Regions from separate parts of the Latilactobacillus parafuchuensis genome, predicted to be linked through region 1. Evidence: a T-box and tRNA genes for the amino acid it is inferred to sense, from the RefSeq annotation. Region 1 holds a T-box; the other regions hold tRNA genes.

Region 1 (6,893 bases):
CTTTTTGATTCTGGTTTTAACACTTTTGTTATACGCTGTTAAAATCTATTTAGGTGTGATTGCGGTCTATTGTTTACTCACTTGGTTACCAGGTGGCATGCAATCTGGACTAGGTCGCTTTTTAGCGCGACTGACAGAACCATTTCTAGGAATCTTTGATCGGGTATTGCCATCAATCGCGGGGATCGGTTTTTCACCAATCGTTGCGGGGTTTGTGCTATACCTTGTCGAACGTGGCTTGGTCACGATCATGAATTTAATCATAATGGGGGCTTAATCGATGGCTGATCAGACAGATCTTTATCAACATTTTAGAAAGTCTGAAGCGCCGTTTGTTGCCCAAGTTTTGAGCTGGTTAAATCAAGCTGCGACTGAGTATCGACCGATTTTGACTGACTTCCTGGATCCACGGCAAGCGTATATTTTACAAAGTTTGGCTGGTGAAAATGGGGACTTAGCCGTTCATTTAAGTGGGGGCTACGTCGATGCTGAACGGCAACGAGCACTGATTGCACCCACTTACTTTGAACCGCAAGAGGCTGATTTTGAATTACAATTATTTGAAATTCGCTACCCCGTTAAGTTTGCCCAACTGTCACACGGTAAAGTCTTAGGGACTTTGGTGAACGCGGGAATCGATCGCGACGTCTTCGGCGATATCATGACGGATGAGGTGCATTGGCAATTTTTTGTTACGCAGTCGATGGCTAGTTACGTTAATAGTCAAATTACGAAAATTGGCCGGGTCACGGTTCGTTTGGAAGAATTGAATTATACGCAACTGATTGTACCGAAGGATACGTGGCAATTTGAACAAACAACGGTTAGCTCTTTTAGATTAGATACCATCATTGCGTCGGTTTATAATTTGTCACGACAACGCGCCAAAGAACTGGTTCAAGGTCATAAAGTTAAATTAAATTGGCAAGAATTTGATAAGCCAGATTTCGATTTAGCACTGCTCGATATTGTATCCGTTCGTGGTTTTGGCCGTATTCAACTCAAATCGATTGACGGACAAACGCGTAAAGAAAAATACCGAGTGACGTTGGGTATTTTACGGAAATAGTAGCAATTATTGGAAAGATGGAGGAATTTCAAAATGGTTTTAACACCTTTAGATATTCATAACAAAGAGTTTAATAATAAAATGCGTGGTTATAATCCTGATCAAGTCAATGACTTTTTAGATCAAGTGATTAAAGACTATGAAACAGTTTTGAAAGAAAACGATGCCTTAAAAGCTGATTTGAAATCAAGTGACGAAAAGGTGACTTATTTCAACGAATTAAAAGATGCATTGAACCAATCAATTATTGTGGCGCAAGAAGCAGCGGATAAAGTCAAAGAAAACTCAAAACGTGAATCTGAAATTATCCAAACTGAATCTGAAAAGAATGCTAAATCAATGTTGGATGATGCGACCGAAAAATCAAATCACATCATTGAAGATGCGACTGAACGTGCCAAGAAGATTGCCATTGAAACCGATGATTTGAAGAAACAAACTCGGATCTTCAAACAAAGATTACAAGTGATGCTTGAATCACAATTGGAAGTTGTTAAGAGCCCTGAATGGACTGATTTGTTGGCGAAAGACGAATTGGCTGATCATCAAACTTTGTCTGAAGAAATTGATATTACTGAACTTGACAACAAGGGTGATAATCAAGTAAACTCTACAACAGAAGCAGTTAAGCCTTGGGGCGAAATAGCTGAAGATCAAGTTGAAACGACGCAAACGATTGTTTTCCCTGATGATGATGTCATGTCAGATTCAGAAGAAACTGAAGATGCTGAAGTAACGACTGATCAAGCTTACGACCCAATCGAATCATCAACTGATCAAGTTGATACCGACGAAAACAAGAACTAACAGATTAAATATCATGATAGCGAGCCAACGACTGGTGGAAGGTTGGTAATGCTCTATTTAATTATGGATCACCTTGTTGTTTTTTAGATGAAATGAGTAGTCTAGAACGAATGATGCCCGTTAAAGCATTTTTGAGGAGTGTTTTTAACGCTCAAAATTAGGTGGTACCACGAAGATTTCGTCCTATAGACGGAATCTTTTTTGTTTGGCAAAAAATAAGAGGAGTGATTTGATGCGTATTAAAGAAACATTAAACCTAGGCAAAACAGCTTTTCCAATGCGTGCCGGTTTACCTAACCGCGAAATCGATTGGCAAAAGGGTTGGGCAGATAATAATCTATACCAACAACGACAAAAATTAAATGAAGGCAAACCAACCTTTGTCTTGCATGATGGCCCCCCATTTGCAAACGGCAATATCCATATGGGTCACGCTTTAAATAAAACCAGTAAAGACATTATCGTGCGCTATAAATCAATGAACGGCTTCCGGTCACCATTTGTGCCCGGTTGGGATACGCATGGTTTACCGATTGAACAAGCTTTGGCTAAAAAGGGTATCAAGCGTAAGGAAATGAGCTTAGTTGACTATCGTAAATTGTGTTACGATTACGCGATGGAACAAGTTAACAAACAACGGCTTGATTTCAAACGTTTAGGGATTTCAGCTGATTGGGACAACCCATACATCACGTTGACGGCTGATTTTGAAGCTGAAGAAGTCCGTGTCTTTGGTGAAATGGCTAAAAAAGGGTATATCTATAAAGGTAAAAAACCGGTTTATTGGTCACCATCATCTGAATCAACTTTGGCGGAAGCTGAAATTGAATACAAGGATATCAAATCACCATCGATGTACGTCGCTTTTGACGTGGTTGACGGTAAAGGTTTATTAGACACTGACACGAAGTTTATTATCTGGACGACCACGCCATGGACGATTCCAGCCAACTTAGGGATTGCAGTTAATCCAGCCTTTGATTATGTTCAAGTCCTAGCTGACGGTCAAAAATACGTCGTTGCTGCTGAACGTTTGAACCAAATGACTGAATTATTAGACTGGCAATCAGTTGAAATCTTGAAGACTTTCAAGGGGGCTGATATGGAACGCATGACGGCGCGCCATCCATTGTATGATCGTGAATCATTAGTCATCCTAGGCAACCACGTCACGCTAGAAACCGGGACTGGTTTAGTGCATACCGCACCTGGTCACGGTGAAGATGATTATAATGCCGGAATGAAATACAAGTTGCCCGTTTTATCAGTCGTTGATAGCAAAGGGATTATGACCGAAGATGCGCCTGGTTTCGAAGGTGTTTATTACGATAAAGCTAATCCAATGGTGACTGAAGCGCTTGAAAAGAACGGTTCATTATTGAAATTAGACTTCTTTACGCATAGTTACCCTCATGATTGGCGGACTAAAAAGCCCGTTATCTTCCGGGCAACTGCGCAATGGTTTGCATCGATTGATGCCTTCCGTGATCAATTATTAAATGAAATCAACAAAGTCGCTTTTATGCCTGACTGGGGTAAGACGCGTCTTTATAACATGATTCGTGATCGTGGCGATTGGGTGATTTCTCGTCAACGTGCTTGGGGTGTACCATTACCAATTTTCTACGCTGAAGATGGGACGGCGATTATCACGCCTGAAACCAATGAACGTGTCGCACAATTGTTTGCTGAACACGGTTCAAATGTTTGGTTTGAATGGGATGCTAAAGATCTATTACCAGCTGGCTTTACCCATCCAGGTAGTCCCAATGGTGAATTTACCAAAGAAAAAGACATCATGGATGTTTGGTTCGATTCTGGTTCATCACATCAAGCTGTATTAGCTGCTCGTGACGAGTTAACTTATCCAGCTGATCTGGTCCTAGAAGGCTCTGATCAATATCGTGGGTGGTTTAACTCAAGTTTAATCACGAGTGTTGCCTTTAGCGGTCACGCACCATATAAAGCAGTCATTTCACAAGGCTTTGTTTTAGATGGTAATGGTCGTAAGATGAGTAAATCATTAGGCAATACAATTTTACCTGAGAAGATCATCAAACAAATGGGCGCCGATATTGTCCGCCTCTGGGTCGCGTCAGTTGATGCTAGCTCCGACGTGAAGGTCACGATGGAAAACTTCCAACAAGTCAGTGAAGCTTACCGTAAGATTCGTAATACGATGCGTTTCATGATTGCCAACACGAGTGATTTCAATCCAGAAGCCAATACAGTGGCTTATGATGCCTTGGGTTCAGTTGATCAATACCTATTAGTGCGTCTGAACAAAATTATTGCTGATTGTAAGGCCGCTTATGACGTTTACGATTTTGCAACGGTTTATAAGACGATTAACATGTTCTTAACGAACGAATTATCAGCGTTCTATTTAGACTTTGCCAAGGATGTCGTTTATATCGATGGTGAAGATGATCCTAAACGGCGTAATATGCAAACGGTCTTCTATGCGGTCTTGGTCGCTTTAACGAAGTTATTGACACCAATCTTGCCACATACAGCTGAAGAAATCTGGAGCTACTTGAGTGAAGCTGAAGACTATGTTCAATTAGCTGAAATGCCAACGGTTGAACATTTTGCTGGCGAAGACGATTTATTGAAGACTTGGGCAGGCTTTATGACTATCAGAACGGACGTCTTAAAAGCCCTTGAAACGGCTCGGACGGATAAAGTGATTGGCAAATCATTGGAAGCCGCTGTGACGTTGTATCCCAATGCCGCTAATCAAGCATTGTTAGCCAATTTAGATGCGGATCTCAAACAATTATTGATTGTGTCACAATTAACGATTGCTGAAGAAACGGCACCTGAAACCGCTAGTCAATTTGATGGTTTAGCAGTCGTTGTTACCCATGCAGAAGGTGACGTTTGTGACCGTTGTCGGATGATTAAGACTGACGTTGGTTCAAACGAGAAGTTACCAATGATGTGCGCGCGTTGTGCTGCGATTGTCGAAGCCAACTATCCAGAAGCACTCTCTGAAGGTTTAGAAAAATAAGCAAATAATTTTAAAAAGTATGTTCACTCTAGAGAAGAGTGGCATACTTTTTTATTAGGCAAAGCTAACGATTACATGATGGCTAAATTAGGATTTGCTCATACTGATGTTCAAGATTGGCCTAGTTTGATAAGCTTGAATGAGTGCAAGAAAGGGTGGGTAAATGGTACAACCACAGGTGACAAAATATTATATGGGGATGGCGTTGATGACCGCGTTGAGTCGTCAACGAAAATCAAAATTAACGGTAACCGCATTTTTAAAAGAGGCTGAAATCTGTCGAACGACATTTTATAATCACTTTCCAGATGGGATATGTGGATTATATCGGTGGCTGTTAGAGGATCGCATTTTAAAAGAGGCGCGCGAAACTTTTGAAGTGGGACAGTGGCAAGCCGGCTGTCAGGTGATTATTGATTTTATTGCAAGCAATGCAACCGTCTGTTTAAATTTATACCGGTTCTCCGACGAAACGGAACGTCGGCGGTTCTTTAAACGATTTGCTATGGATATTTTGGACAGCTTCCTGTTGAAACACCGAGGACAATTGACCCAAATGGAACGCGACTGTTTTATTGATTTCTATAGCGACGCCCTGATTGGCCAGTTAGAACATTGGTTTGAATCAGGTTTGAAATTACCGAAGGAACAATTGAATGAACGGGTGACGTTTAATTTGGTGCACCTCCAGCAGTTGTTAGCCGTTAATCAGTGAACAGTTTGGCGATTCTGTTCAGGATATAAACAGATTGATGAATCTGTCACTGGTTTAAATGGGTAGGTCAGCTATACTAGGGGTGTACCAAAAATTAGCAACAACCACAAAAAAAGCCAGCGGTTTACGCCGCTGGCTTTTTTTGTGATGGTTATTGCTTAAGTAGATTTATTGATAATTAATTTTTAGATTTATTGCAGTTAGTGGTATATTAAAATAAAGTGATTAATAATGATCTATTTAAGAAAAGGAGCAGATGAAATGGTGAAGTCTCAAACTTTAGTGACTCAGACTACTGAAGCTATTATCGATTATATTAAAGCTCATAATATTCAACCTGGCGAGAAATTACCCAATGAGTATGAGCTTTCTAATTTACTGGATGTTGGCCGTAGTACCTTTCGAGAAGCAATTAGAATCCTAGTTTCTCGTAATATTTTAGAGGTGCGTCAGGGATCAGGAACCTATCTTAGTGCAAAACGTGGGCAATCGACTGATCCGTTTGGAATGGCTATGATTAAAGACAAAAGAAAAATGATTTTTGATCTTTATGATATGCGGTATATCTTGGAGCCCGAGGTGGCAATGCTTGCAGCTGAGCATGCAACACCGGTCCAAATAGATAGGTTGGAAGAACTCGTCAGTGAGATAGAAGACTCTTTTGAATCAGGCAATAAGGACCATGTCGGCTTAGATATTCAGTTTCACTCGTTAATTGGTGAAGCTAGTGGTAACAGTGCGTATTCCTATATTTTGCCGATTATTAATGAGTCAATTGCCCTTTTTAACAGTGCTTATAATGATTTTGAGGCGAAGCTGTTTACTAAAAGTATTCATAGACAAATTGTGCATAGTATTGCGACTCGAAATCAGCGAGAAGCGTACGATACGATGTTAATTCATATGGCTAATAATCGACTGGCGTTGAGAAACTTGATTGAAAGAGAGAACGATGATAAATTGAAACAACCCTAAAGTTGGGCTAATTGCCGTCAATTGGCCAATAAAAAGGGTATAAAAAATAATGCTTACTTTGAATGTTCTGATGGAGTCTCGCTTAACAGACGCGAAGGAATCAAGTGTGGTTGGAGAGGTTTATTTGGGATAAATTGTTAAGGTAAGCTATTTATATAGGCTCTTAGTCGGGTTCTTTTTGTAGATGACATTATGGTGACGTCATTATACAGGACCTAGACTATCAGTCTTTTTTATTTGTCTATTGGGATTTCGATTATAAATTCGTCATCTATAAAATTTATTTTGGGCCGCTCAGAAAATTGGTTGAAGTT
Region 2 (6,893 bases), 510 kb from region 1:
TCAATTTTTAATCGGAGAGGTTGCAGTATGGTTAGGGTAATCAAAGAAAGGTGGTCATTAAAATGGCAAAATTAGTTATGCAATTGGATGAACTTTCATGTCCATCCTGTTTACAAAAAATTGAAGCGGCAGTCGAACAACAGGTCGGCGTCAAAACTGTGAAAGTGTTGTTCAACGCGAGTAAAGTCAAAACGGAATACGATGAAACGGCGACGAATCCAGAACAGTTAGCACAAGTTGTCACTAATCTGGGGTACACCGTTCAAAATATTAAAGTGAAGTAGGAGTGACTTAATCATGGATAAAACAACAATTGAAACCCAGTATCAAGCCGAAATTAAACAAGCTGATGTTGATCACCACACACCAACCGCTGGCGCAATGATTGGCCATATCATGGCGAACTTAGCGATTGAACAACGAAAGTTACAACAGATGAAATGGTGTGTCACTGGTCCGGCAAGTCTGGCTTTCAAAAACGTGGTGGCTGATTTATTAGTCGAAAATGGGGTACTATTAGAGAGAACCGCCCAACGATTACTAGATGAAGGGGAGGTCATTCCGACGACAACCACCGAATATCAGGAATATGGGATGTTGACCGAAGATGCGCGCATTAAATATTGGACACCGGTCATGATGACGACAGAACTGGTAGCCGATTACCGGACGGCTAATTTGTTTGTGACGCGGGCGATTAAATTAACGCAAAAAGAAGAACGCTTAACCTTGGCTAACGAATTAATCGATTTGTTGGGGCGCAATCAACACCAAATTCGAGTGTTACAAAGTTTATTGAATCTAACACCGCAAGATGGTTTAGAGGAAGAAGCCGATTAATAGATAGAAGGAAGTGGGTTAATGACAGTTGAAAAGCAACATATTTGTGCCGAACTAGTGCCAATTTTTAATCAATTGGACCATGACAGCCTAATTAAGATTTCGCAGATCACCCAACACGAGGTTGTTGCTAAAGGCACGCAAGTATTTAGTCCAGTGATGGCAGACCGGTTGGTGATTCTGGCGAAAGGTCAGATCAAGGTCTATCAATTGGCTGCGACGGGTAAAGAGCAGTTGCTGCGGATTATGGAACCGGGCGCTTTCGAGGGTGAAAAAGCCTTGTTTACGAAACAGGAAACGACCATTTATGGTGAGACACTGGTCGACAGTACGTTATGTACGTTATCGCGGACTGCATTTCAAAAATTGTTATTAACCTATCCGACAATCAGTTTGTCATTATTAGAAGATGCTGCCGATAAAATGACACAATTGGAAAGACAGGCGAATCTAATCAATATCGAATCAGTTGAATCGCGAGTTGCGACCTATTTATTAGATTTAATGAAAGTGACTAATCAAACGCAACTGATGATTCCGATGAAGTTAAAGGAACTAGCGACTTTTATCGGAACCACGCCAGAAACGTTATCGCGAAAATTAAAAAAATTAGAAGAAGCGGGTCTGATTGAACGGCAAGGACGGGCAATTAGGATTCTAAATTCTGAAAACCTTGAAGATTTTTATTGAAACAAATGAATAAAAGGCCATTTTTAGTGATTAAATCGCTAGAAATGCCCTTTTTTTAATTGTTTTAGTCGATTTCGTATTCAGGTATACCAATTTTGGATAATTGGAAACTAAACGCGTTGTTAAAGAGTTGTTAGAAGATAATCAATAGTGATTTTATGAAGGTTTTAAAAGATATGTTTAGCTATTTATGCATAAAAACAGGTTTTTTGAAAAAATATGTAATTTGTGATTGACGTTACTCCCGTACGGTGGTAAGATATTCTATGTCGTCGAGAGATGAACGTGTGCTTGATTCGCTAATCAATAATTTTTAAAAAAGTTATTGACAGTTAATTATCCACATGGTAAGATTTATTGTGTTGCTTGTTAAGAAATACAGAGCGAGCAACTTGCAAATATCTGATGTAGACCTTTGAAAACTGAACAAAGTTTCGACAAATCAAATGTGTAGGGTCGCCCTTCGGGGCACAACATATTTGCGAAGTCAATTCGCTAGCAAATAAATTAAGTAACAAAAACAAGAGCTACAAACTTTTAATTGAGAGTTTGATCCTGGCTCAGGACGAACGCTGGCGGCGTGCCTAATACATGCAAGTCGAACGCACTCTGGAACTGATTGAAGAAGCTTGCTTCTGATTGAAGCTCATTTGAGTGAGTGGCGGACGGGTGAGTAACACGTGGGTAACCTGTCCTAAAGTGGGGGATAACATTTGGAAACAGATGCTAATACCGCATAAAACCTAGCACCGCATGGTGCAAGGTTGAAAGATGGTTTCGGCTATCACTTTAGGATGGACCCGCGGTGCATTAGTTAGTTGGTGAGGTAAAGGCCCACCAAGACTGTGATGCATAGCCGACCTGAGAGGGTAATCGGCCACACTGGGACTGAGACACGGCCCAGACTCCTACGGGAGGCAGCAGTAGGGAATCTTCCACAATGGACGAAAGTCTGATGGAGCAACGCCGCGTGAGTGAAGAAGGTTTTCGGATCGTAAAACTCTGTTGTTGGAGAAGAATGTATCTGATAGTAACTGATCAGGTAGTGACGGTATCCAACCAGAAAGCCACGGCTAACTACGTGCCAGCAGCCGCGGTAATACGTAGGTGGCAAGCGTTGTCCGGATTTATTGGGCGTAAAGCGAGCGCAGGCGGTTTTTTAAGTCTGATGTGAAAGCCTTCGGCTCAACCGAAGAAGTGCATCGGAAACTGGGAAACTTGAGTGCAGAAGAGGACAGTGGAACTCCATGTGTAGCGGTGAAATGCGTAGATATATGGAAGAACACCAGTGGCGAAGGCGGCTGTCTGGTCTGTAACTGACGCTGAGGCTCGAAAGCATGGGTAGCAAACAGGATTAGATACCCTGGTAGTCCATGCCGTAAACGATGAGTGCTAGGTGTTGGAGGGTTTCCGCCCTTCAGTGCCGCAGCTAACGCATTAAGCACTCCGCCTGGGGAGTACGATCGCAAGATTGAAACTCAAAGGAATTGACGGGGGCCCGCACAAGCGGTGGAGCATGTGGTTTAATTCGAAGCAACGCGAAGAACCTTACCAGGTCTTGACATCTTCTGAAAATCTTAGAGATAAGACGTTCCCTTCGGGGACAGAATGACAGGTGGTGCATGGTTGTCGTCAGCTCGTGTCGTGAGATGTTGGGTTAAGTCCCGCAACGAGCGCAACCCTTATTACTAGTTGCCAGCATTTAGTTGGGCACTCTAGTGAGACTGCCGGTGACAAACCGGAGGAAGGTGGGGACGACGTCAAATCATCATGCCCCTTATGACCTGGGCTACACACGTGCTACAATGGATGGTACAACGAGTCGCAAAACCGCGAGGTTAAGCTAATCTCTTAAAACCATTCTCAGTTCGGATTGTAGGCTGCAACTCGCCTACATGAAGCCGGAATCGCTAGTAATCGCGGATCAGCATGCCGCGGTGAATACGTTCCCGGGCCTTGTACACACCGCCCGTCACACCATGAGAGTTTGTAACACCCAAAGCCGGTGAGGTAACCTTCGGGAGCCAGCCGTCTAAGGTGGGACAGATGATTAGGGTGAAGTCGTAACAAGGTAGCCGTAGGAGAACCTGCGGCTGGATCACCTCCTTTCTAAGGAATAATACGGAAAACCTTGTACATTTGTTAGCGTCGAAACTTTGTTTAGTTTTGAGAGGTCTACTCTCAATAAACACGTTTTTTGGGCCTATAGCTCAGCTGGTTAGAGCGCACGCCTGATAAGCGTGAGGTCGATGGTTCGAGTCCATTTAGGCCCATTGTACCAAGAATTAGATAGTTACAACACGGGGGATTAGCTCAGCTGGGAGAGCGCCTGCTTTGCACGCAGGAGGTCATCGGTTCGATCCCGTTATCCTCCATAGATGGCAATAGTCATCGAAACTTTGTTCTTTGAAAACTGGATAATAAGTAATATTAGATTTAAAAGCCGAGAAAAACATTGCGTTTTAAAGAGTTTTTTAATAGAAGTATGAATTAGTTCATATCGCTAAACTCAAATAATAACCCTTTACCGTAGGTAAAGATAGGTTAAGTTATAAAGGGCGCACGGTGGATGCCTTGGCACTAGGAGCCGATGAAGGACGGTACTAACACCGATATGCTTCGGGGAGCTGTAAGTAAGCTTTGATCCGGAGATTTCCGAATGGGGGAACCCAATACCTTTAGTCGGGTATTATCATTAAGTGAATACATAGCTTAATGAAGGTAGACGCGGGGAACTGAAACATCTAAGTACCTGCAGGAAGAGAAAGAAAAATCGATTCCCTAAGTAGCGGCGAGCGAACGGGGAAAAGCCCAAACCAAGAAGCTTGCTTCTTGGGGTTGTAGGACAGAACATTGGAGTTACCAAGTTAAGTTGTAATCGAATCAGCTGGGAAGCTGAGTCAAAGAGTGTGATAACCACGTAGATTAAACAACTTAACCTCCGTTCTGGATCCTGAGTACGGCGGAACACGTGAAATTCCGTCGGAATCCGGGAGGACCATCTCCCAAGGCTAAATACTCCCTAGTGACCGATAGTGAACAAGTACCGTGAGGGAAAGGTGAAAAGCACCCCGGAAGGGGAGTGAAATAGATCCTGAAACCGTGTGCCTACAATTAGTCAAAGCTCGTTAATGAGTGATGGCGTGCCTTTTGTAGAATGAACCGGCGAGTTACGTTTATATGCGAGGTTAAAGTGAAAAGCTGGAGCCGTAGCGAAAGCGAGTCTGAAATGGGCGAGTGAGTATATAGATGTAGACCCGAAACCAAGTGACCTACCCATGTCCAGGTTGAAGGTGTGGTAAAACACACTGGAGGACCGAACCCACGTCAGTTGAAAATGGCGGGGATGAGGTGTGGGTAGCGGTGAAATTCCAAACGAACTTGGAGATAGCTGGTTCTCTCCGAAATAGCTTTAGGGCTAGCCTCGGAATATTGGATCATGGAGGTAGAGCACTGTTTGGACTAGGGGCCCGTCTTGGGTTACTGAATTCAGATAAACTCCGAATACCATTGATTTAGTTCCGGGAGTCAGACTGCGAGTGATAAGATCCGTAGTCGAAAGGGAAACAGCCCAGATCACCAGTTAAGGTCCCAAAATTTATGTTAAGTGGAAAAGGATGTGGCGGTGCACAGACAACTAGGATGTTGGCTCAGAAGCAGCCACCATTTAAAGAGTGCGTAATAGCTCACTAGTCGAGTGCCGCTGCGCCGAAAATGTACCGGGGCTAAACATAATACCGAAACTGTGGGTGGACACGTAAGTGTCCGCGGTAGGAGAGCGTTCTAAGGGCAATGAAGCTAGATCGTAAGGACTAGTGGAGCGCTTAGAAGTGAGAATGCCGGCATGAGTAGCGAAAGATCAGTGAGAATCTGATCCACCGTATGACTAAGGTTTCCTGGGGAAGGCTCGTCCTCCCAGGGTTAGTCGGGACCTAAGGCGAGGCCGAGAGGCGTAGTCGATGGCCAACAGGTTGATATTCCTGTACTAGTTTATTTTGTTTGAACGATGGAGGGACGCAGGAAGCTAAGGAAAGCACACGACTGGAAATGTGTGTCCAAGCAACGAGTCTTGAGTTGAGTGAAATGCTTGATTCTTTAAGGACAAGTTGTGATGGGGAGCGAAATTAAGTAGCGAAGTTCCTGATGTTACACTGCCGAGAAAAGCTTCTAGTGAGAAATAAACTACCCGTACCGTAAACCGACACAGGTGGTCGAGGAGAATATCCTAAGGTGAGCGAGTGAACTCTCGTTAAGGAACTCGGCAAAATGACCCCGTAACTTCGGGAGAAGGGGTGCTGACCGTCAGGTCAGCCGCAGTGAATAGGCCCAAACAACTGTTTATCAAAAACACAGGTCTCTGCAAAATCGTAAGATGACGTATAGGGGCTGACGCCTGCCCGGTGCTGGAAGGTTAAGAGGATGAGTTAGCGCAAGCGAAGCCCAGAATTGAAGCCCCAGTAAACGGCGGCCGTAACTATAACGGTCCTAAGGTAGCGAAATTCCTTGTCGGGTAAGTTCCGACCCGCACGAAAGGCGTAATGATTTGGGCACTGTCTCAACGAGAGACTCGGTGAAATTATAATACCCGTGAAGATGCGGGTTACCCGCGACAGGACGGAAAGACCCCATGGAGCTTTACTGTAGCTTGATATTGAGTGTTTGTATAGTTTGTACAGGATAGGTAGGAGCCGTAGAGATCGGAACGCTAGTTTCGATGGAGGCGTTGGTGGGATACTACCCCAACTGTATGACCACTCTAACCCGCGTCACTTAGCGTGACGGGAGACAGTGTCAGGTGGGCAGTTTGACTGGGGCGGTCGCCTCCTAAAGTGTAACGGAGGCGCTCAAAGGTTCTCTCAGAATGGTTGGAAATCATTCGTAGAGTGTAAAGGTATAAGAGAGCTTGACTGTGAGATTGACAAATCGAGCAGGGACGAAAGTCGGACTTAGTGATCCGGTGGTTCCGTATGGAAGGGCCATCGCTCAACGGATAAAAGCTACCCTGGGGATAACAGGCTTATCTCCCCCAAGAGTCCACATCGACGGGGAGGTTTGGCACCTCGATGTCGGCTCATCGCATCCTGGGGCTGTAGTCGGTCCCAAGGGTTGGGCTGTTCGCCCATTAAAGCGGTACGCGAGCTGGGTTCAGAACGTCGTGAGACAGTTCGGTCCCTATCCGTCGCGGGCGCAGGAAATTTGAGAGGAGCTGTCCTTAGTACGAGAGGACCGGGATGGACATACCTCTGGTGTACCAGTTGTTCCGCCAGGAGCATCGCTGGGTAGCTATGTATGGAAGGGATAAACGCTGAAAGCATCTAAGTGTGAAGCCCCCCTCGAGATGAGATTTCCCATTCCTTTATGGA
Region 3 (6,893 bases), 260 kb from region 1:
GAATTGGTCCATCTGTTTGGCGAAATAGTGGACATAATGATTATCCCAATTAGGGTTATAGTCGACTGCCAGTTTGCGTGGAGTGAAGGCGCCGTTACCGATGGCGACAATCACACCGCGAGTGTGCGTCTTGCCGTTAGTGGTTTCAAGGATAAAAGTGCCATCAGCTTGGGGCTGAATATTTTTGACGGCAGTTGATAGTTGAATTGTGGGTTTGAACAGGTTTAATTGCTCGATTAAATTAGCGGTCAGTTGGGCACCGGTGATGCCGGTGAAACCAGCGACGTCGAAAATTTGTTTTTCCGGATACAGGGTTGCGACTTGCCCCCCCAATTCTGGGAGACTTTCAATAATTTGGACATCGGCTTTACGCATGCCGGCGTAATAGGCGGCAAAGATGCCAACGGGGCCGCCACCAATAATGGTGATATCAAATAAATGGTTTGAATCGAGCATATTATAACTTCCTTACTCTTATATAGTAGACTTCCTAAGCTAGTATACTAAAAAGAAATTAGGAAAGCACAATAAAAGCAATAAATATTAATAGTAATTTAAGGCACAATTCGCTATGATATAAATTGAATTAAAAACTTGGAGGTAGATTAATATGGCATATCCACAATTAGATTTAGAAAACTATGCAGGTCCAACGGCAACTTTTGATACTAACCACGGTGAATTTACAGTCGCATTATTCCCAGAACAAGCCCCTAAAACCGTTGAAAACTTTATCGGTTTAGCTGAAAAAGATTATTATGACGGGATTGTTTTTCATCGGGTCATCAATGATTTCATGATTCAAGGTGGTGATCCAACTGGGACTGGGATGGGTGGCGAAAGTCTCTGGGGTCAAGCATTTGCTGATGAATTCAACCCAGAAGTATTCAATTTGAACGGGGCATTATCAATGGCTAATGCCGGTCCTAACACGAATGGTAGCCAATTCTTCATCGTGACTAATGAACATATTAACCAAAACATGTTGTCACAATTATCAGGTGCTGGCTATCCTGAAGAAGTCATCACGGCTTATCAAAAGGGTGGTACACCTTGGTTAGACTTTAAACATACTGTTTTTGGTCAAGTAATGAGCGGCATGGCAATCGTTAATGAAATTAACGCGACTGAAACAGGGATGCAAGACAAACCGGTTGAACCAGTAGTCATCAATCACATTACAATCAAACATTAAATTTAGTAACTAGCTGTGACAGAACTCGGTTATTAATTGAGTATCAAGTTGGAAATGCTGGTTATCCCAAACTAAGGATAACCAGCATTTTTGATTTGAACGGAAATTGATGAGTTCTGGCGCGCGTCAAAAAATAATGTCCGTTTAATATCAGAGTACGACGACTTATGTCATAACCTTTTTTTGATAACATAGAAGTCTTGCCTTTTAGGATCGATAAGGCTTAAAATAGATAGGATAATAATATGTGGAGGACAGTATGGACTATCGAATTGGACAAAAAGTGACTGGCGTTGTGACTGGGATTCAACCTTACGGCGTCTTTGTTTCATTAGACGAAACAGTACAAGGCTTAATTCACATTTCTGAGTGTGGGCATGGCTTTGTAAAGAACCTAGAAGAACAATTTACGCTAGGCCAACCAATTAAAGTGATTATTTTAGATGTTGATGAATATACACATAAGGTTAGTTTGTCTTTGCGGGCATTAGCACCAGAGCCTAACTTGTTAGTACAACGGGCTAAAAAACATTATTGGACCAACCGGCGAGTGCAAACGGGTTTTCAACCTATCGCAGATCGATTAGCAGATTGGACGCAAGCGGCATTAGATGATTTAGATAAGGGTGAGTATTGATGAGTGCAAAAGTAGCGGGAACAATCATGTACAAAACTGAAGCGGGCCAATACGTCTTTTTGGTCGAACCACAAACAAAAGAAACGTTTCAAATGTTATCCACTGAAAAAAATGAGCAACAAACACCACTTGCGGCGGTTTTAATTGCGTTGCAAGCAAAGCTGAATATTGATGTTAACCAGTTGCGATTAACGAATTTAGCCAATATTAAGTTAGATTCTGAGAATGTTTCCTTTTTTGTTTTCCAATGGAGTGAACATACGCCTGAATTTTATACCGAACAATTGGCTTTAATTAGTGAAGCGGGTTTCCAATTCAAGACCCCCAGTGAGTTCACGGCATTATTGGATAAATTAGAGGTGACCAGTGTTCCGCATTTAAATTAATTCGGACGATTGATGTATATCTATTCAATATTGTCCGCGTTTTAAATTATTTTAAGATTAATTAAAAAAAATATGAATAATTGCTTGACGGTCTAAGCTAATGTTGGTATAGTAGTCTATGTTGTCAGCGAGACAAACGGTTATCAATTTTAAAAATGTATAAGCAATCCATAAGTTGAATATTTATTCAAAAAATATTTAAAAAAAGGATTGACAAGCATTTTGGAAACATGATATACTAATCTAGCTGTTTCAACAACAGTAGATCTTTGAAAACTGAACAAAGTTTCGACAAATCAAATGTGTAGGGTCGCCCTTCGGGGCACAACATATTTGCGAAGTCAATTCGCTAGCAAATAAATTAAGTAACAAAAACAAGAGCTACAAACTTTTAATTGAGAGTTTGATCCTGGCTCAGGACGAACGCTGGCGGCGTGCCTAATACATGCAAGTCGAACGCACTCTGGAACTGATTGAAGAAGCTTGCTTCTGATTGAAGCTCATTTGAGTGAGTGGCGGACGGGTGAGTAACACGTGGGTAACCTGCCCTAAAGTGGGGGATAACATTTGGAAACAGATGCTAATACCGCATAAAACCTAGCACCGCATGGTGCAAGGTTGAAAGATGGTTTCGGCTATCACTTTAGGATGGACCCGCGGTGCATTAGTTAGTTGGTGAGGTAAAGGCCCACCAAGACTGTGATGCATAGCCGACCTGAGAGGGTAATCGGCCACACTGGGACTGAGACACGGCCCAGACTCCTACGGGAGGCAGCAGTAGGGAATCTTCCACAATGGACGAAAGTCTGATGGAGCAACGCCGCGTGAGTGAAGAAGGTTTTCGGATCGTAAAACTCTGTTGTTGGAGAAGAATGTATCTGATAGTAACTGATCAGGTAGTGACGGTATCCAACCAGAAAGCCACGGCTAACTACGTGCCAGCAGCCGCGGTAATACGTAGGTGGCAAGCGTTGTCCGGATTTATTGGGCGTAAAGCGAGCGCAGGCGGTTTTTTAAGTCTGATGTGAAAGCCTTCGGCTCAACCGAAGAAGTGCATCGGAAACTGGGAAACTTGAGTGCAGAAGAGGACAGTGGAACTCCATGTGTAGCGGTGAAATGCGTAGATATATGGAAGAACACCAGTGGCGAAGGCGGCTGTCTGGTCTGTAACTGACGCTGAGGCTCGAAAGCATGGGTAGCAAACAGGATTAGATACCCTGGTAGTCCATGCCGTAAACGATGAGTGCTAGGTGTTGGAGGGTTTCCGCCCTTCAGTGCCGCAGCTAACGCATTAAGCACTCCGCCTGGGGAGTACGATCGCAAGATTGAAACTCAAAGGAATTGACGGGGGCCCGCACAAGCGGTGGAGCATGTGGTTTAATTCGAAGCAACGCGAAGAACCTTACCAGGTCTTGACATCTTCTGAAAATCTTAGAGATAAGACGTTCCCTTCGGGGACAGAATGACAGGTGGTGCATGGTTGTCGTCAGCTCGTGTCGTGAGATGTTGGGTTAAGTCCCGCAACGAGCGCAACCCTTATTACTAGTTGCCAGCATTTAGTTGGGCACTCTAGTGAGACTGCCGGTGACAAACCGGAGGAAGGTGGGGACGACGTCAAATCATCATGCCCCTTATGACCTGGGCTACACACGTGCTACAATGGATGGTACAACGAGTCGCAAAACCGCGAGGTTAAGCTAATCTCTTAAAACCATTCTCAGTTCGGATTGTAGGCTGCAACTCGCCTACATGAAGCCGGAATCGCTAGTAATCGCGGATCAGCATGCCGCGGTGAATACGTTCCCGGGCCTTGTACACACCGCCCGTCACACCATGAGAGTTTGTAACACCCAAAGCCGGTGAGGTAACCTTCTGGAGCCAGCCGTCTAAGGTGGGACAGATGATTAGGGTGAAGTCGTAACAAGGTAGCCGTAGGAGAACCTGCGGCTGGATCACCTCCTTTCTAAGGAATAATACGGAAAACCTTGTACATTTGTTAGCGTCGAAACTTTGTTTAGTTTTGAGAGGTCTACTCTCAATAAACACGTTTTTTGGGCCTATAGCTCAGCTGGTTAGAGCGCACGCCTGATAAGCGTGAGGTCGATGGTTCGAGTCCATTTAGGCCCATTGTACCAAGAATTAGATAGTTACAACACGGGGGATTAGCTCAGCTGGGAGAGCGCCTGCTTTGCACGCAGGAGGTCATCGGTTCGATCCCGTTATCCTCCATAGATGGCAATAGTCATCGAAACTTTGTTCTTTGAAAACTGGATAATAAGTAATATTAGATTTAAAAGCCGAGAAAAACATTGCGTTTTAAAGAGTTTTTTAATAGAAGTATGAATTAGTTCATATCGCTAAACTCAAATAATAACCCTTTACCGTAGGTAAAGATAGGTTAAGTTATAAAGGGCGCACGGTGGATGCCTTGGCACTAGGAGCCGATGAAGGACGGTACTAACACCGATATGCTTCGGGGAGCTGTAAGTAAGCTTTGATCCGGAGATTTCCGAATGGGGGAACCCAATACCTTTAGTCGGGTATTATCATTAAGTGAATACATAGCTTAATGAAGGTAGACGCGGGGAACTGAAACATCTAAGTACCTGCAGGAAGAGAAAGAAAAATCGATTCCCTAAGTAGCGGCGAGCGAACGGGGAAAAGCCCAAACCAAGAAGCTTGCTTCTTGGGGTTGTAGGACAGAACATTGGAGTTACCAAGTTAAGTTGTAATCGAATCAGCTGGGAAGCTGAGTCAAAGAGTGTGATAACCACGTAGATTAAACAACTTAACCTCCGTTCTGGATCCTGAGTACGGCGGAACACGTGAAATTCCGTCGGAATCCGGGAGGACCATCTCCCAAGGCTAAATACTCCCTAGTGACCGATAGTGAACAAGTACCGTGAGGGAAAGGTGAAAAGCACCCCGGAAGGGGAGTGAAATAGATCCTGAAACCGTGTGCCTACAATTAGTCAAAGCTCGTTAATGAGTGATGGCGTGCCTTTTGTAGAATGAACCGGCGAGTTACGTTTATATGCGAGGTTAAAGTGAAAAGCTGGAGCCGTAGCGAAAGCGAGTCTGAAATGGGCGAGTGAGTATATAGATGTAGACCCGAAACCAAGTGACCTACCCATGTCCAGGTTGAAGGTGTGGTAAAACACACTGGAGGACCGAACCCACGTCAGTTGAAAATGGCGGGGATGAGGTGTGGGTAGCGGTGAAATTCCAAACGAACTTGGAGATAGCTGGTTCTCTCCGAAATAGCTTTAGGGCTAGCCTCGGAATATTGGATCATGGAGGTAGAGCACTGTTTGGACTAGGGGCCCGTCTTGGGTTACTGAATTCAGATAAACTCCGAATACCATTGATTTAGTTCCGGGAGTCAGACTGCGAGTGATAAGATCCGTAGTCGAAAGGGAAACAGCCCAGATCACCAGTTAAGGTCCCAAAATTTATGTTAAGTGGAAAAGGATGTGGCGGTGCACAGACAACTAGGATGTTGGCTCAGAAGCAGCCACCATTTAAAGAGTGCGTAATAGCTCACTAGTCGAGTGCCGCTGCGCCGAAAATGTACCGGGGCTAAACATAATACCGAAACTGTGGGTGGACACGTAAGTGTCCGCGGTAGGAGAGCGTTCTAAGGGCAATGAAGCTAGATCGTAAGGACTAGTGGAGCGCTTAGAAGTGAGAATGCCGGCATGAGTAGCGAAAGATCAGTGAGAATCTGATCCACCGTATGACTAAGGTTTCCTGGGGAAGGCTCGTCCTCCCAGGGTTAGTCGGGACCTAAGGCGAGGCCGAGAGGCGTAGTCGATGGCCAACAGGTTGATATTCCTGTACTAGTTTATTTTGTTTGAACGATGGAGGGACGCAGGAAGCTAAGGAAAGCACACGACTGGAAATGTGTGTCCAAGCAACGAGTCTTGAGTTGAGTGAAATGCTTGATTCTTTAAGGACAAGTTGTGATGGGGAGCGAAATTAAGTAGCGAAGTTCCTGATGTTACACTGCCGAGAAAAGCTTCTAGTGAGAAATAAACTACCCGTACCGTAAACCGACACAGGTGGTCGAGGAGAATATCCTAAGGTGAGCGAGTGAACTCTCGTTAAGGAACTCGGCAAAATGACCCCGTAACTTCGGGAGAAGGGGTGCTGACCGTCAGGTCAGCCGCAGTGAATAGGCCCAAACAACTGTTTATCAAAAACACAGGTCTCTGCAAAATCGTAAGATGACGTATAGGGGCTGACGCCTGCCCGGTGCTGGAAGGTTAAGAGGATGAGTTAGCGCAAGCGAAGCCCAGAATTGAAGCCCCAGTAAACGGCGGCCGTAACTATAACGGTCCTAAGGTAGCGAAATTCCTTGTCGGGTAAGTTCCGACCCGCACGAAAGGCGTAATGATTTGGGCACTGTCTCAACGAGAGACTCGGTGAAATTATAATACCCGTGAAGATGCGGGTTACCCGCGACAGGACGGAAAGACCCCATGGAGCTTTACTGTAGCTTGATATTGAGTGTTTGTATAGTTTGTACAGGATAGGTAGGAGCCGTAGAGATCGGAACGCTAGTTTCGATGGAGGCGTTGGTGGGATACTACCCCAACTGTATGACCACTCTAACCCGCGTCACTTAGCGTGACGGGAGACAGTGTCAGGTGGGCAGTTTGACTGGGGCGGTCGC

The links. The T-box of region 1 lies ahead of ileS (isoleucine--tRNA ligase). A T-box ahead of a tRNA ligase gene usually reads a tRNA of that ligase, here a tRNA-Ile.
Region 2: it encodes a tRNA-Ile, which carries the amino acid that the T-box ahead of ileS (isoleucine--tRNA ligase) is inferred to sense. The anticodon was not compared.
Region 3: it encodes a tRNA-Ile, which carries the amino acid that the T-box ahead of ileS (isoleucine--tRNA ligase) is inferred to sense. The anticodon was not compared.

Annotation. Positions count from the first base shown of each region.
Region 1 is NZ_CM143875.1:98,401-105,293, reverse strand. Features, by position in the region: gene ACVPPQ_RS00665 (YggT family protein) at 5-277, shown strand; gene ACVPPQ_RS00660 (YlmH family RNA-binding protein) at 281-1,069, shown strand; gene ACVPPQ_RS00655 (DivIVA domain-containing protein) at 1,103-1,876, shown strand; T-box leader at 1,854-2,065, shown strand; gene ileS (isoleucine--tRNA ligase) at 2,109-4,889, shown strand; gene ACVPPQ_RS00645 (TetR-like C-terminal domain-containing protein) at 5,053-5,604, shown strand; gene ACVPPQ_RS00640 (FadR/GntR family transcriptional regulator) at 5,836-6,579, shown strand.
Region 2 is NZ_CM143875.1:610,414-617,306, reverse strand. Features, by position in the region: gene ACVPPQ_RS03385 (heavy-metal-associated domain-containing protein) at 63-284, shown strand; gene ACVPPQ_RS03380 (ferritin-like domain-containing protein) at 298-840, shown strand; gene ACVPPQ_RS03375 (Crp/Fnr family transcriptional regulator) at 862-1,530, shown strand; rRNA gene ACVPPQ_RS03370 (16S ribosomal RNA) at 2,068-3,639, shown strand; tRNA gene ACVPPQ_RS03365 (tRNA-Ile) at 3,730-3,803, shown strand; tRNA gene ACVPPQ_RS03360 (tRNA-Ala) at 3,833-3,905, shown strand; rRNA gene ACVPPQ_RS03355 (23S ribosomal RNA) at 4,073-6,893, shown strand, end outside.
Region 3 is NZ_CM143875.1:359,394-366,286, reverse strand. Features, by position in the region: gene ACVPPQ_RS02135 (NAD(P)/FAD-dependent oxidoreductase) at 1-456, opposite strand, end outside; gene ACVPPQ_RS02130 (peptidylprolyl isomerase) at 611-1,195, shown strand; gene ACVPPQ_RS02125 (CvfD/Ygs/GSP13 family RNA-binding post-transcriptional regulator) at 1,455-1,832, shown strand; gene ACVPPQ_RS02120 (hypothetical protein) at 1,832-2,218, shown strand; rRNA gene ACVPPQ_RS02115 (16S ribosomal RNA) at 2,610-4,181, shown strand; tRNA gene ACVPPQ_RS02110 (tRNA-Ile) at 4,272-4,345, shown strand; tRNA gene ACVPPQ_RS02105 (tRNA-Ala) at 4,375-4,447, shown strand; rRNA gene ACVPPQ_RS02100 (23S ribosomal RNA) at 4,615-6,893, shown strand, end outside.